One region of the Mycobacterium sp. SMC-11 genome, then DNA from elsewhere that is predicted to be linked to it. Evidence: riboswitches for the same ligand, from Rfam matches in the RefSeq annotation. Region 1 holds a riboswitch; the other holds the start of a gene.

Region 1 (7,411 bases):
GGCTGCGTCTCCGATCCCGCGGTGGGGCGGGTCAATTCCGGTTCGCGCCGCGACCATGCCCGGGCATCGGCGCGCGCCTCGGCAGCCTTTAAGGTGTTGATCGCCAGGTCGACCGCCAGAATCGACGGTGCCACGGCGAGCGCGTTGGCGGCGGTGGAGGCCAACCCCATCGCGGTGTCGGTCGCGCGCTTACCGATTCGTTCCTCGAGGAGACGGCGTAGCCGCGGCTGGTGGTCTAGGGCGACCACGGCGCCTTGGACACTGGCCGGCAGGCGCGGAAATCGCAGGACACGTCCGGCCAGTGCGATGCCCAAGCCGACGGCGCTGATACCTGCCATCGCCGCGGTGGAGACCGCCAACAACCCGTCGCCTGGCGCGGGGGTGCCGCGAGGCGCGCGACCGTCGGCGACATCATCGAGTTCGTCGTCGATCAGCGGGACGGCGGTGATGGTATCGAGAGGCTCATCCAGTGCCGGTTCGGCATCGTCGATTAGGGCAGGTATCGAGGGGGGCATCGGTCTCCTTCGCTCGGCGACCGAATCTGCAAAGAAAGCCTCTGGAGCCTTCGGTCGACATGGTCAATCGTCCGAAGGTCTCGCTCGCGAAAGTCCTGGGTCCGCTGAATGACCGGGCGGGTTGAACCGCCGTATTGACGACCATTCACATCCACCACCGGTGTGGTGGGTAGGAACTACTCCCCTTCGCGATCGAAGGTAGGGCAGGTAGGCGGCGTCCAGCTGAACGCCGGCGAGACCCTACTTGAAATGCCGGTGAATGCTCTGCGTTGCAGACGGTTTCGTTCAAGCGCGCGGCGCCCAGTAGGCCAGCATCTCGGCGAACGTCTCGAAAGCCGGTTTCGAAATGCCGTAGGGAGCCTCGAAGTGCAGGCTCAACGGATAGCCCAACTCGGCCACGCCGTCGATGACCCGCTTATACAGATCGAGCATCTGCCGGCGCTTGGCGTCGGGTTCGCTTACGGCCAGAGTCCGGACGAAGGCCTGCTCGGCGGCGACGGTCTCGTTGCCAGGGTCCTGAATCAGCCAATCGACCAGTCCGACCTTGCTCTCCATCCTGGGCACGAAGCCGAACGACAACAGGACCTCGGGCCGGTGATCGCTGACGTTCTTGAAGTCGCGAAGGAATCCGACTATCGCGTCGGAGTAGAGCAGCTGCGTCATCCCGAAGGTGGCGCCGCGGTCACATTTGAAGTCGAAGCGTTCCCGCTCGCCGTCCCGTGTCGGGATGAGGATGACACCCCGGTTGTCGACGAGATCGTCGAATTTCGAGAGCGCGTCGGTGGGTGCGACGCCGCCGCCCTCGCCGTCGTTCAGCGTGCGGGGGACACCGACGAAGATGATTCCGTCGAACCCGACCTGGCGCAGGCCCGCAAGTCGCGTCCGCAGCGCCGACTCGTCGAGGAATGCGGTTACCTGCGTACATAATCCGTGTACGCCGGGCAGTTCGGGGCGGATTATCGACCAGAAGTCGGGGACGTCGAGTTTGGGTTTCATCTCGATCGGCCGATCGTCATCCTCGGGGATCAATCCGGGGATCATGACGTGACCGATCCGGCCCGCGATACCCGCTTGAGCGGATAGCTGCAGGACCTTGTATGCCTCTTCGCGGGCGTGCTCGACCCCGCGATCGGTGTTGGGCGGCACTAGTTCCAGGGCAATGGTGTTCAGCGGCACCAGGGGACTCCGATCAAATTTGAACGGACATGTTGCGCCCCAGAGACGTCTCTGGGGCGCAACATGTCAGGCGGTCACAGGCCGGTGCGGGCTTCCTTAGCCGCGGCAACCATATGGGCCAGCGATGCCGTCACCTCGTCGGGCTTGCGGGTCTTTAGGCCGCAGTCCGGGTTCACCCAGAGGCGTTGGGCCGGAACGGCATCCAGCGCCTCGCGTAGCGACGCGGCCATCTCGTCGGCGCTCGGCACGCGCGGCGAGTGGATGTCGTAGACACCCGGGCCCACCCCGTTGGAGAAGCCGATCGCATTGAGGTCATCGAGCACTTCCATGTGCGAGCGCGCCGCCTCGATCGAGGTGACGTCGGCGTCCAGGTCGGCGATCGCACCGATCACCTCGCCGAACTCCGAATAGCACAGGTGGGTGTGGATCTGCGTCGCGTCGGAGACGCCCGAGGTGGCCATCCGGAACGAACCCACCGCCCAGTCCAGGTAGGCCGCCTTGTCGGCGTCGCGCACCGGCAACAGCTCGCGCAGGGCGGGTTCGTCGACCTGGATCACCGCGATGCCGGCGGCCTCCAGATCCACCGTCTCCTCGCGGATCGCCAGCGCCACTTGGTAGGCGGTGTCGGCCAGCGGTTGGTCGTCGCGGACGAACGACCAGGCCAGGATGGTCACCGGACCGGTGAGCATGCCCTTGACCGGCTTGTCGGTCAGCGACTGGGCGTAGGTGGCCCAGTCGACCGTCATCGGCTTGGGGCGCGTCACGTCGCCGAACAGCACCGGCGGGCGCACGCAGCGACTGCCGTAGGACTGCACCCAGCCGTTGCTGGTGGCGAAGAAGCCCTCCAGCTGCTCGGCGAAGTACTGCACCATGTCGTTGCGTTCCGGCTCGCCGTGCACCAGCACGTCGAGCCCGAGGTTCTCCTGCAACTTGATGACGGCAGCGACCTCCGCCTTCATCCGGTCGGTGTACTGCGCCTCGTCGATCTCCCCGGCCGCCAGCGCGGCGCGGGCCTTGCGGATCTCCACGGTCTGCGGGAACGACCCGATGGTGGTGGTCGGCAGCGGCGGCAGGTGCAGCCGCTCGTCCTGGGCGCTGCGGCGTGCCTCGGCCGAACCGCGCTGGCTGCCGGCCGCCCGGATCTCGGCGATCTGCGCGCGCAACGCCGCATTGTTCAGGCGGGGGTCGGAGGTGCGGGACGCGGCTGCGGCGTTGGACGCCTCGATCTCCGCAGCCACGGCTTCGCGTCCCTCGCGCAGCGCGCGGGCCAAGGTGGCCACCTCGGCCACCTTTTCGGCGCCGAACGCCAGCCAGCTGCGCAGCGCGTCGTCCAGACCCGTCTCGGGCTCCAGCGAGTAGGGCACGTGCAGCGTCGAGCACGACGTCGATACGGCAACGGCCTCCGCTGAACCCAACAGCGACGCCAGCTTGGCCAGGGCGGCCTGCAGGTCGGTGCGCCAGATGTTGCGGCCGTCGACCACGCCGGCGACCAGAACCTTGGAAGCCAGCTCCGGCACGGACGCGATTGCGGTGTTGGGTCCGTAAACCAGGTCGACGCCGATCGCCTCGACCGGGGTGCGGGCCAGCGCCGCCAGCCCGGCCCCGGGGTCACCGAAGTAGGTGGCCACGAAGATCGCCGGCCGCTTGCTCAGCCCGCCGAGGCGCTTGTACACCTGCTCGGCCAGGGCGGGGGCGTCCGCGGAGATGTCGGTCACCAGCACCGGCTCATCGATCTGCACCCATTCGGCGCCGGCGTCGGCCAGCTTGCCCAGCAGCTCGGCGTAGACGTCGGTCAGCTCGTCGAGGCGCGAGATCGGCGCCGGCGCACCGTCGACGGCCTTGCTGAGCAACAGGAACGTGACCGGACCGATGATCACCGGCCGGGCTGCGTTTCCGCCGAAGCCCTGCTCCTTGGCCTCGGCGAGCTCGGAGAGCACCTTGGCGGGGTTGAGCGAGAACGTCGTGTCCGCCCCGATCTCGGGAACGATGTAGTGGTAGTTGGTGTCGAACCACTTCGTCATCTCCAGCGGAGCGATGTCGGCGTTGCCGCGGGCCGCGGCGAAGTAGCGGTCCAACTCGTCGGCGACGCCGGCCACCCGGGCCGGGAGTGCGCCCAGCAGCACCGCGGTGTCGAGCATCTGGTCGTAGTAGGAGAACGTGTTCACCGGTATCGAGTCGAGCCCCGCGGCGGCCAACTGTGCCCAGGTGTCACGGCGCAGGCCGGCGGCCACCTTCTTGAGCTCGTCCTGGTCGATCCGGCCGGCCCAGTAGCTTTCGGTGGCGCGCTTGAGTTCGCGGCGCGGTCCGATTCGTGGTGAGCCGAGAACGGTGGCGGTAAAGGCTTGAACGGTCACGATTTGATCCTTCAATTGACGAGGGTGGGTCAACGCCAGCAGCCGCCCAGCTGATCCGGTCCCGTGCCTATATATAAAGCACTATAACCCTCAAAACCAGACGCCCATTCCGCGAGGCGTTGATCCGCCGGGCGCGGCGCGCCCAGCACAACGGGCAGGTATTCGGACTCGCAGGCGCGCACCGAGGTGCTCCTAGTGGCCGTCGCTTCCCAGTCGGCGGGCGAACCCATGACCAGTGCTTATGACGGCGGTCGTTCCTGCATACCGCTGCGGGACAGTCCCGGATTCTCACCGGGTTCCCTCTCGCGCTCCGCGGAAAACTACGTAAACCGCGGTGCGCTCGATGCCGAAGCCGCCTGGCGGCGACAACGGCAAACCAGTTGCGTGATCGAGGTTACTCGGCTCGACCGGCCGCGAGTGCCTCCGGGATCGGGGTCGGGCCGTCGTTGAACTCGATGGTGCGGCCGATGGTCGACTTGTCGGCCAGGGAGGCAGCGATCACCAACGCGACGTTGCCGCGGGAGACCTGCCCTTTGGCCGTGTCGGGACCGACGGCGATTTCTCCGCTGGCTGGATCCAGGGTTAGCCGGCTGGGCCCCAGCACCGTCCAGTCCAGGTCGCTGGCGCGTAGATGGGCGTCGGCGGCGGCCTTGGCCTGCGCGTACGGATAGAACGGATCGTCTTCGGGAATGCCGTGATCGGGTCCCGCGCCGAAATAGGACACCATCACGAATCGCCGCGCACCGGCTTTCGCGGCGGCGTCGATGCTGCGAATGGCGGCGTCGCGGTCGACGGCGTAGGTGCGTGCCGGGTTTCCGCCACCGGCGCCGGCGGAGAACACCACCGCGTCATGATCGGCAAAGAGCCGGGCCAGGCCGTCGGTGCCGAGCTGTTCGATATCGGCCACCACCGGGACCGCGCCGGTGACCGCGACCTCCTCGGCGTGGTCGGGGTTGCGGAACACCGAGCTGACTTGGTCGCCGCGACTAACGAGGGTGGGGGCCAGCAGCAGGGCGATCTTGCCGTGGCCGCCGACGATCACGATGCGTGCCATGGATTCGACGTTACGCGGGAGCGCGGAATGACCCCCGCTGACGCCGCCCGAGCGCGCCCGTCGACAATCGAAGTAACAAGACCCCGAACCAACTAAGGAGCACCCATGGCTGAAGCCGTCATCGTCGAAGCGGTGCGCGCGCCGATCGGCAAGCGCAACGGCGGACTGTCCGGGGTACACCCGGCCGAACTGTCCGCCCAGGTGCTCAACGGGCTGGTCAACCGGGCCGGCGTGGACCCGGCCCTGGTCGACGACGTGATCTGGGGCTGTGTCATGCAGGCCGGTGAGCAGGCCCTGGACATCGGCCGCACGGCGGTGCTGAGCGCGGGCTGGCCGGAGACGGTGCCCGCGGTGACCGTGGACCGCCAGTGTGGTTCCAGCCAGCAGTCGGTGCACTTCGCCGCCGCCGGTGTGGTCGCCGGACACTACGACGTCGTGGTCGCCGGTGGTGTCGAGTCGATGTCGCGGACCCCGATGGGTTCCTCGCTGGCCAACGGCGGCCGCCCGTACGGGGATTCCTTCAAGGCGCGCTACACCCAGACCCCCAACCAGGGCATCGGAGCGGAGATGATGGCCACCAAGTGGGGCCTGAGCCGCACCGCGCTCGACGAGTTCGCGCTGGCATCGCACGAAAAGGCCGGTGCCGCACAGGACGCCGGCGCCTTCAAGGACGAGATCGTCTCGATCACGGATCCCGAGGGCAACGTCATCAGCGAGGACGAGGGCATCCGCCGCGGTACTACCCTGGAGAAGATGGCCCAGCTCAAGCCCGCTTTCAAGGAGGACGGCGTGATCCACGCCGGTAACTCCAGCCAGATCTCCGACGGCTCGGCGGCGCTGCTGTTCATGTCGGCGGCCAAGGCACGCGAACTGGGCCTGACCCCGCTGGCCCGGGTGCACACCGCGACGCTGGCCGGCGCCGACCCGGTGATGATGCTGTCCGCGCCGATCCCGGCGACCCAGAAGGCGCTGCAGCGCTCCGGCCTGAGCATCGACGACATTGGGGTGTTCGAGGTCAACGAGGCATTCGCCCCGGTGCCGATGGCCTGGCTGGCCGAACTCGGTGCCGACCCGAAGAAGCTCAACCCCAACGGCGGGGCGATCGCGCTGGGTCACCCCCTCGGCGGCTCCGGTGCCCGGATCATGACCACCATGCTCTACCACATGCGCGCCAACGGAATTCGCTACGGTCTGCAGACCATGTGCGAAGGCGGCGGCCAGGCCAACGCCACCATCCTGGAGCTGCTGTGAGTGACGGGGCCGTTCTGGTAGAACGGCTTGGACAGCTGGGCAACGTCCTATTGATCACGATCAACCGGCCCGAAGCCCGTAACGCGATCAACGGCGCCGTCAGTGCCGGCATCGGCGACGCCTTGGCGCAGGCTCAAGACGACGACGAGGTGCGCGCGGTAGTGCTCACCGGCGCCGGCGACAAGTCGTTCAGTGCCGGGGCCGACCTCAAGGCGATCGCCAACCGGGAGAACATCTACCACCCGGAGCACCCGGAGTGGGGTTTCGCCGGCTTCGTGCAGCACTTCATCGACAAGCCCGTCATCGCGGCGGTCAACGGCACCGCGCTGGGCGGCGGCACCGAGATCGCACTGGCCAGCGACCTGGTGATCGCCGAACAGCGCGCCCAATTCGGGTTGCCCGAGGTCAAGCGCGGCCTGATCGCCGGTGCCGGCGGGGTGTTCCGCATCGTCGACCAGTTGCCCCGCAAGATCGCCCTGGAACTGCTCTACACCGGCGAGCCCATCTCGGCGGCCGACGCGGCCCGCTGGGGTCTGGTCAACCGGGTGGTCGAGGATGGCGGAGCGCTGGAGGCAGCCCTCGAGCTGGCCGAACGGATCACCGGCAACGCGCCGTTGTCGGTGCGGGCCAGCAAGCGGATCGCCTACGGCGTCGATGACGGCGCCATCCCCGGCGAAGTGGACGGTTGGGCGCGCACCGGCCGGGAATTCTCCGCTGTGCTGCGGTCCGAGGACGCCAAGGAGGGACCCCGGGCGTTCGCCGAGAAGCGCGCGCCAGTGTGGAAGGCGCGTTGAGCGGCGTGCCCGAGCCGCTTCTCATCTCCATCCGCGGGCGTGCCCCGCAGCTACACCCGGAGTCCTGGGTGGCGCCCAACGCTAGCCTGATCGGCCAGGTCAGCCTGGCCGCTCGGGCCAGCGTCTGGTACTCGGCGACACTGCGCGCCGAAGTCGAGCCGATCGAGATCGGCATCGACACCAACATCCAGGACGGCGTGACCGTCCACGTCGACAAGGAGTTTCCCTGTCGAGTGGGGGCGCACGTCAGCGTCGGGCACAACGCGG
Region 2 (7,411 bases), 2.4 Mb from region 1:
CCCGGGCTTCGGCGGTGCCGCCGAGCAGCAGCACGCGCGTCACGGTGCCCCCGGCGCCAAGAACGGCAACCCAGACGGTGGCCCGCCGCCCGCCAGCTCCAGCAGGGCGTCGACGTCCAGGTGCTCTTCGATCAGATCCCCGAGCAGGTCGAGCCGGCGCTCCCGGGCGGCGGGGAAGGACACCTGCGACGGCGCCACCCCGAGGGTTTCGGCCAGGAACGCCGCGCGCAGCGCGTCGACCTCCAGACAGCCGTGGCGCATGGTGCCGAAAACCTGGCCGGCGCGGACTCCACCGGGAAACGCATCTGCGACGTCTCCGCGGCTGATCCGGCCATGGTGGATCTCGTAACCGCCATCGGACAGCCGCAGCACCTTCTCTGCGGCGAAACATGTTTCGACGTCCAGCAGTCCCAGCCCCGCCACTTCACCGGGCGCTCCCTCGATTCCCTCGGGGTCGCGAATCTTTCGGCCCAGCATCTGGAAGCCGCCACAGATCCCGAGCACGGGCTTGCCCGCGGCGGCGTGCCCAGCGATCGCGGAATCGATTCCGCGTGACCGCAGCCAGGCCAGATCGCTGATGGTTGCCCGGGTTCCGGGCAGCACCACCAGATCAGCGTCGGACACCCCCCGCGGGTCGGCGGCGAACACCACGTCCAGGTCGGGTTCCAGGCCGAGGGCGTCCAGGTCGGTGAAGTTGCTGATCCGCGGGAACCGGATCACCGCGACCCGTCGGGCCCCGGTGCGCGTTGAGCGTCGGCCGTCCAGATCCAGCGCGTCCTCGGAGTCCAGCCACAGCTCCGGGTGCCACGGCAGAGTGCCGAACACCCGCCTGCCGGTGAGGCGCTGCAGATCGGCCAGCCCGGGCTCCAGCAACCGCAGCTGCCCGCGGAACTTGTTGACGATGAACCCCGCCACCAACGCCTGGTCCTGTTCCGACAGCAGCGCGACGGTGCCGAAGAACGCCGCGAACACCCCGCCGCGGTCCACGTCACCGACCACCACCACCGGCAGGCCGGCGTGGCGCGCCAGGCCCATGTTCACGTAATCGCCGGCGCGCAAGTTGATCTCGGTCGGGCTGCCGGCCCCCTCGGCGACAATCACGTCATAGCGTCCGGCGAGATCGTCGTAGGCACGGTGCGCGGCCTGCGCCAACGCTTCACGGCCGTGCCTCCAGTTCGACGACGACAGTGTCCCCCACGGCCTGCCCATGAGCACCACATGGCTTTGCTGGTCGCTGCCGGGTTTGAGCAGAACCGGGTTCATGGCCGGCTCCGGGTCGACCCGCGCTGCGCAGGCCTGAATCCATTGCGCCCGCCCGATTTCAGCCGCCACACCCTCGGCGCCGACACACACCATGGAGTTGTTCGACATGTTCTGCGCCTTGTAGGGCGCCACCCGCACGCCGCGGCGAGCCAGCGCCCGGCACACCCCGGTCGCCACCACGGTCTTACCGGCGTCGCTGGTGGTTCCGGCGATCAGAACGCCCGCCATCAGGTCCGCCGCACCAGGAACACATCCATCACCCAGCCCGCCTCGGCCCGGGCCGCATCGCGGGCGGCCGCGATCTCCTCGACGACCTCAGGGACCCGGCCGGTGACCAACCGCTCCCCGCCGGCGCCGAGGTTGGTGCCCCACCAGATCGTCCAGTCGGCCACCGCAGAAAGATCGAGCCGGTCCGGGTTGAGCATCGCGACGATGTTGTCCTGGCCAGCTGCAACCGCCTCGGCGAGCCGCCGGCCGGTGGTGATGTGCACCGGACGGCCCACTTCGTGCAGCACGATCCGGTGCCGGGCAGCCAGCAGTTGCGGGGCGCTGATCCCGGGAAGCACGTCGTAATCCAACTCAACGCCAAGGGCTTTCACCTGCTCGACGATGCGGATCGTCGAGTCGTACAGCGCCGGGTCACCCCAGACCAGGAAGGCGGCCGTGCCGCCGCGGTCCCGCAGCACGTCGGCGTAGCGCTGCGCCCGTGCCGCATGCCAGTCGGCCACGGCGCGGGTGTAGCCGGGTTCGGTCAGCCCCGGGGAACGGTCGCGGGCCGGGTCGGCGATCGCGACGATAGGAGTCGAGGCGGCGTAGGTGTCGACGATGGATCGCCGCAACGCCAAAAGGCTGTCGTCGGAGGATTTCTCGGATGCCACAATGTAGTCGGCCGACTGCAGTGCGCTGGCGACCTCGGCGGTGACGTGCGCAGGTCCCATACCGATTCCGAGAATCCAGACTTTCACCGATCCTCCAGGTCGCCTTCTACGTCCAGGTAAGCCTGCCGCAACGCCGCCATGGTCTCGGGGTCGGGGTGCTCCCACAGGCCGCGGTCGGCGGCTTCGGTCAACCGTTCCACAATGCCCTGGAGCGCCCAGGGGTTGGACTTGTCGAGGAAATCCCGGGTCTGCGGGTCCAAGACGTATTCGGCCGCGAGCTTTTCGTACATCCAGTCGTGCACCACACCGGCGGTGGCGTCGAAGCCGAACAGGTAGTCGACGGTGGCGGCCAGTTCGAACGCGCCCTTGTAGCCGTGGCGACGCATCGCGGAGATCCAGCGCGGGTTGACCACCCGCGCGCGGAACACCCGGGCGGTCTCTTCGGCCAGCGTGCGGGTGCGGATGGCATCCGGCGAGGTCGAATCGCCCACATAGGCTTTCGGGTCCGCACCGGTCAGCGCGCGCACGGTCGCGATCATGCCGCCGTGATAGACGAAGTAGTCATCGGAATCGGCGATGTCATGCTCGCGGGTGTCGATGTTCTTGGCGGCCACCTTGATCCGGCGGTAGTTGATGCGCATGTCGTCGGCAGCCGGCGCGCCACTCAGTCCCCGGCCGTAGGCGAACCCACCCCAGGTGGTGTAGACCTCGGCCAGGTCCTTGTCGTCACGCCACGTCCCGGATTCGATGACCTGCAAGATTCCCGCACCGTACGACCCGGGCGCCGAACCGAAGATCCGGGTGGTGGCGCGACGCAGATCGCCGTGTTCGGCGAGGTCTGCGCGAGCGTGCGCGGCCACGAAGTTCGCGTCGTCGGGCTCGTCGAGGGTGGCGACCATCTGCACCGCGTCGTCGAGCATCGACACCACGTGCGGGAAGGCATCCCGGAAGAACCCCGAGATGCGTACCGTCACGTCGATTCTGGGCCGGCCGAGCTCTTCGGGTGAGATGACCGCCAGCCCGGACACCCGCCGCGACGCCTCATCCCACTCGGGACGCACGCCGAGCAGGGCCAGCACCTCGGCAATGTCGTCGCCGGAGGTGCGCATCGCCGAAGTGCCCCACACCGATAGCCCGACCGACTCCGGATAGTCACCGGTGTCATCGAGGTAGCGCCGCACCAACGAGTCGGCCATCGCCTGCCCGGTCTGCCACGCCAGCCGGGACGGCACCGCGCGGGGGTCGACGGTGTAGAAGTTGCGCCCGGTGGGCAACACGTTGACCAGACCACGCAACGGCGACCCGGACGGCCCCGGTCGTACGAACCCGCCGGACAGCGCGTGCAGCACCGAGTCCAGCTCGGCCGATGTGCCGGCCAGCCGCGGAACCACCTCGGTGGCAGCGAATCTCAGCACCCGACATACCTCAGGTTCGGGATGCAGCGTGTCGGCCAGGCCGGTCTCCCAATCGCCGGCCTCCATGGCTTCGACCAACGCGCGGGCGCGGCCCTCGATCTCGTCGACGACCGTCGCAACGGCGTCTTCCTTGAGGCCCAGCGCGGCCCGCAGGCCGGGCACCGCATGGTCTACCCCGCCCCACACCTGCGGAGCACGCAGGATCGCCAGCACCAGGTTCACCCGCTCCGGTCCAGTCGGAGCACCGCCGAGCACGTGCAGGCCGTCCCGGATCTGGGCGTCCTTGATCTCACAGAGCCAGCCGTCGACATGCAGCAGGAAGTCGTCGAACTCCTCATCCTCGGGCCGCTCATCGAGCCCCAGGTCGCGGTGCATCTCCGCGGCCCGCATCAGGTTCCAGATCTCACCGCGGATCGCCGGCAGCTTGGCCGGGTCCATGGACGCGATGTTGCCGTACTCGTCGAGCAGCTGCTCGAGGCGCGCGATGTCGCCGTAGGACTCCGCACGTGCCATCGGTGGGATCAGGTGGTCGACGATCGTGGCGTGCGCCCGGCGTTTGGCCTGCGCGCCCTCGCCGGGGTCGTTGACCAGGAACGGGTAGATCAACGGCAGGTCGGCGATCATCGCGTCGGTGGCGCACGCGGAAGACAACGCCGCGGTCTTACCGGGCAGCCACTCCATCGATCCGTGCTTGCCCAGGTGTATCACCGCGTGTGCGCCGAAACCGTGTGCCAGCCAACGGTATGCGGCCAGGTAGTGGTGGCTGGGCGGCAACTCCGGGTCGTGGTAGATCGCCACCGGGTTCTCCCCGAACCCACGGGGCGGCTGGATCATCAGCACGACATTGCCGGATTGCAGTGCTGCCAACACGATCTCGCCGGCATCGTTGACGAACAGCTGGCCCGGCGCCGGACCCCACGCCGTCGTCATGGCATCGCGCAGGCCGTCGGGCAACTCGGCGGTCCACTGCGCATACTGCTGCGCGGTGACCCGCACCTGTGCGCCGGCCAGCTGCGCCGCAGACAGCCAGTCCTCGTCCTGACCGCCGGCCTCGATCAGGGTGTGGATCAGGCGATCCCCGGCCTGCGTCTCGTCAGCGACGTCGAGCACGCCGAAACCGTCCCCGACGTCGTAGCCCTCCGCCGCCAGCCGCCGCAGCAGCCGCACCGCCGACACCGGGGTGTCCAGACCGACGGCGTTGCCCACCCGGGAATGCTTGGTGGGATAGGCCGACAACACCAACGCCAGCTTCTTCTGTGCGTTCGGGATACGGCGCAGCACCGCGTGATTCACCGCGACCCCGGCCACCCGGGAGCACCGCTCGGGATCGGCGGCGTAGTGCGGCAGCCCGTCGTCGTCGATCTCCTTGAAGGAGAACGGGACGGTGATGATCCGGCCGTCGAATTCCGGGATGGCGATCTGGGTGGCCGAATCCAGCGGGGTCACGCCGTCGTCGTTGGCCTCCCAGTCCGCCCGCGTGGACGCCAGGCACAGTCCCTGGAACACCGGGATGTCCAGCGCCGCGATCTGTTCGATGTCCCACGCGCCGTCGTCGTCGCCGGCACTGACCCCGGCGGTGGCGTTCATCGCCCCACCGGCCGCCAGCATGCAGACCACCACCGCGTCGAGCTGCCCCAGCGCCGCGAAGAGCTCCTCGGGGGCGTTGCGCAGTGACGCGGCGAAGATCGGCACCCCGACGGCCCTGCCGGTCGCATCGATCGCGTCGGCCAGGGCGTGTGCGAAACCGGCATTGCCGCTGACCTCGTGGGCCCGGTAGTACAGCACCCCGATCCGCACCGCGTCGGGAGACTCAGCGGACTCGCTCCGCCTCTCCCGCTGGCCGTAACCCCACTCCGGGATCACCGCCGGTTCCTCGAAGCCCTCCCCGGTGAGCAGCACTGTGTCGCACAGAAACGCGTGCAGCTGCGCGAGGTTGGCGGGCCCGCCCTCGGCGAGGTAGGCGTGCGCCTGGGCGGCCAGGCCGATCGGGACCGTGGAGCACTCCATCAGCTCGGCGTTGGGCGAGCGTTCCCCGCCGAGCACCACCAACGGCAGTCCGGTCGCGCGCAGCAGCTTCAGTTCCTCGGCGATCTCGGCCGACGACCCCAGGATGCGCAGCACTACGACGTCGGCGCCGTTGACCAGCGGTTCGATGTCGTGGCGTGCGGGGTTCCCGAGCCGGTAGGCCGCGCCGCTGGCCCGCGCGGACAGCAGGTCGGTGTCGGAAGTGGACAGCAACGCGATACGGCGTGCCTGCGCCATCAGGGGCCTCCTCGGGGTTCTCGCCCCTCGTCGTCGGATGTCTCGTGGCCGTATCTGGCTGGGGGCACGCGACCCCTCACAGTGGCGGAACCGCCCCGGATTTGCACCGGGTTCCTGACGCCACGAGACGGCGGCCAGCCTAACGCAGCGCGGCGTGTAACAATGTCGCCGGTAAGGCGATGACGAATGAGGAAGCCGGTGCGAATCCGGCGCGGTCCCGCCACTGTCATCGGGGAGCGACCCTCATCAGCCACGGCCCGCCACTTGTGGGGTTGGAAGGCGAGGCGAGCAGTGATCCGAGAGCCAGGAGACTCACGTCAACGCGTCCTGCGTACCGGGGCGGTGTACCCCGAGGAAGCTGATTCACGCTGATGTCCCGTGCGTTGCGGGTAGTTGCTGCGCTCCTGGTAGCGCTGGCCACCGCGCTGTCGTTGGCCGGCTGCTTGGGCGAACCCACCACCCGCACACCGCAAGCGCGTGCCGGCTGCATCACCGACTTCGATCCGGCCACCGACTATTTCCCAGACAAGTCGACGCTGACCGAGGCCACCAACTTCGCCATCACCTACCACGGCAGTTACCAGGTTCTGACGGTCAAGCGGCCCTACCTCGGCGGCAAGCCGGTGTCGTGGGTGTTGGTGCGCTGCGGTGCGCCCGCGCCGGCGTTGACCGGGGAGCTGGCCAATGCCCAGCGGATCACCGTCCCGGTGCGGAGCCTCTACTCGGGCTCGACGACGCATCTGGCGATGATCTCCGAACTGGGCCAGGCGGGCGTGGTCACCGGTGTGGCCAGCCCGGCAGCCGTCGCCGACCCGCAGATCCGTGCGCGCATCGACGCCGGTGAGATCGTCGGCTACGCCCCCGGCGGGCAGATCAACATCGAGCGCGTGATCGGCGCGGGCCCCGACCTGCTGGTTACCGAGGGCATCGACGACCCCGGCTATCCCAAGCTGCGCGAAGCCGGTACCCCCGTGCTGGCCGACGCCGAATGGCTGGAGCCGACCCCGCTGGGCCGGGCCGAATGGATCAAGGTGTTCGCCGCGCTGACCGGGACCGAACACCAAGCAGCGCAGGCCTACCAGGCCATCCGGGACCGTTACCGCGCCTTGGCGGCGCAAGCCGCCGCAGCCAAGCCCGTCGAGGTCTTGGTCGGCACCATGTACTCGGGCAGCTGGTCGATGCCCACCGGCGAGAGCTACTCGGGGCGTCTGGTCGCCGACGCCGGCGGCACCTACCCCTGGCTGTCGGAGACCGGCGCCGAGACCCGGCACCTGAATTTCGAGTCGGTGTACACCCGTGCCGGCACCGCACCGGTCTGGCTGGTCACCGACGACTGGCAAACCCTGGGCGACGCGGTGGCCCGTGACAGCCGCTACGGCGAGCTGACCGCGCTGCGGACCGGCCATGTGTGGTCGGCGACCAAGGCAATGACACCCGCTGGCGGCAACCTTTATTGGGAACGCGGCACGGCACGACCGGATCTGCTGCTCGGCGACCTCGTTGCGATCCTGCATCCCGAGCTCGCCGCCGACCACCCGTTCGAGTTCTACCGGCGGGTGCCGCGATGAAGCCGCGTATCGCCCTGGTGCTGGC

The links. A riboswitch is a leader RNA that binds a small molecule or an ion and turns the genes downstream of it on or off. The one in region 1 is predicted to bind cobalamin.
Region 2: another riboswitch for cobalamin. It lies ahead of cobN (cobaltochelatase subunit CobN); the one in region 1 lies ahead of metE (5-methyltetrahydropteroyltriglutamate--homocysteine S-methyltransferase).

The regions. Positions count from the first base shown of each region.
Region 1 is NZ_CP176430.1:1,196,999-1,204,409, forward strand. It holds gene ACKY0X_RS05745 (HAD-IC family P-type ATPase) at 1-515, opposite strand, end outside; gene ACKY0X_RS05750 (mycobacterial-type methylenetetrahydrofolate reductase) at 801-1,691, opposite strand; gene metE (5-methyltetrahydropteroyltriglutamate--homocysteine S-methyltransferase) at 1,766-4,060, opposite strand; cobalamin riboswitch at 4,181-4,393, opposite strand; gene ACKY0X_RS05760 (SDR family oxidoreductase) at 4,440-5,099, opposite strand; gene ACKY0X_RS05765 (thiolase family protein) at 5,205-6,350, shown strand; gene ACKY0X_RS05770 (crotonase/enoyl-CoA hydratase family protein) at 6,347-7,144, shown strand; gene ACKY0X_RS05775 (gamma carbonic anhydrase family protein) at 7,150-7,411, shown strand, end outside.
Region 2 is NZ_CP176430.1:3,593,703-3,601,113, forward strand. It holds gene ACKY0X_RS17140 (cobalt-precorrin-6A reductase) at 1-43, opposite strand, end outside; gene ACKY0X_RS17145 (cobyric acid synthase) at 40-1,491, opposite strand; gene cobF (precorrin-6A synthase (deacetylating)) at 1,491-2,228, opposite strand; gene cobN (cobaltochelatase subunit CobN) at 2,225-5,818, opposite strand; cobalamin riboswitch at 5,847-5,972, opposite strand; cobalamin riboswitch at 5,982-6,133, shown strand; gene ACKY0X_RS17160 (ABC transporter substrate-binding protein) at 6,190-7,386, shown strand; gene ACKY0X_RS17165 (FecCD family ABC transporter permease) at 7,383-7,411, shown strand, end outside.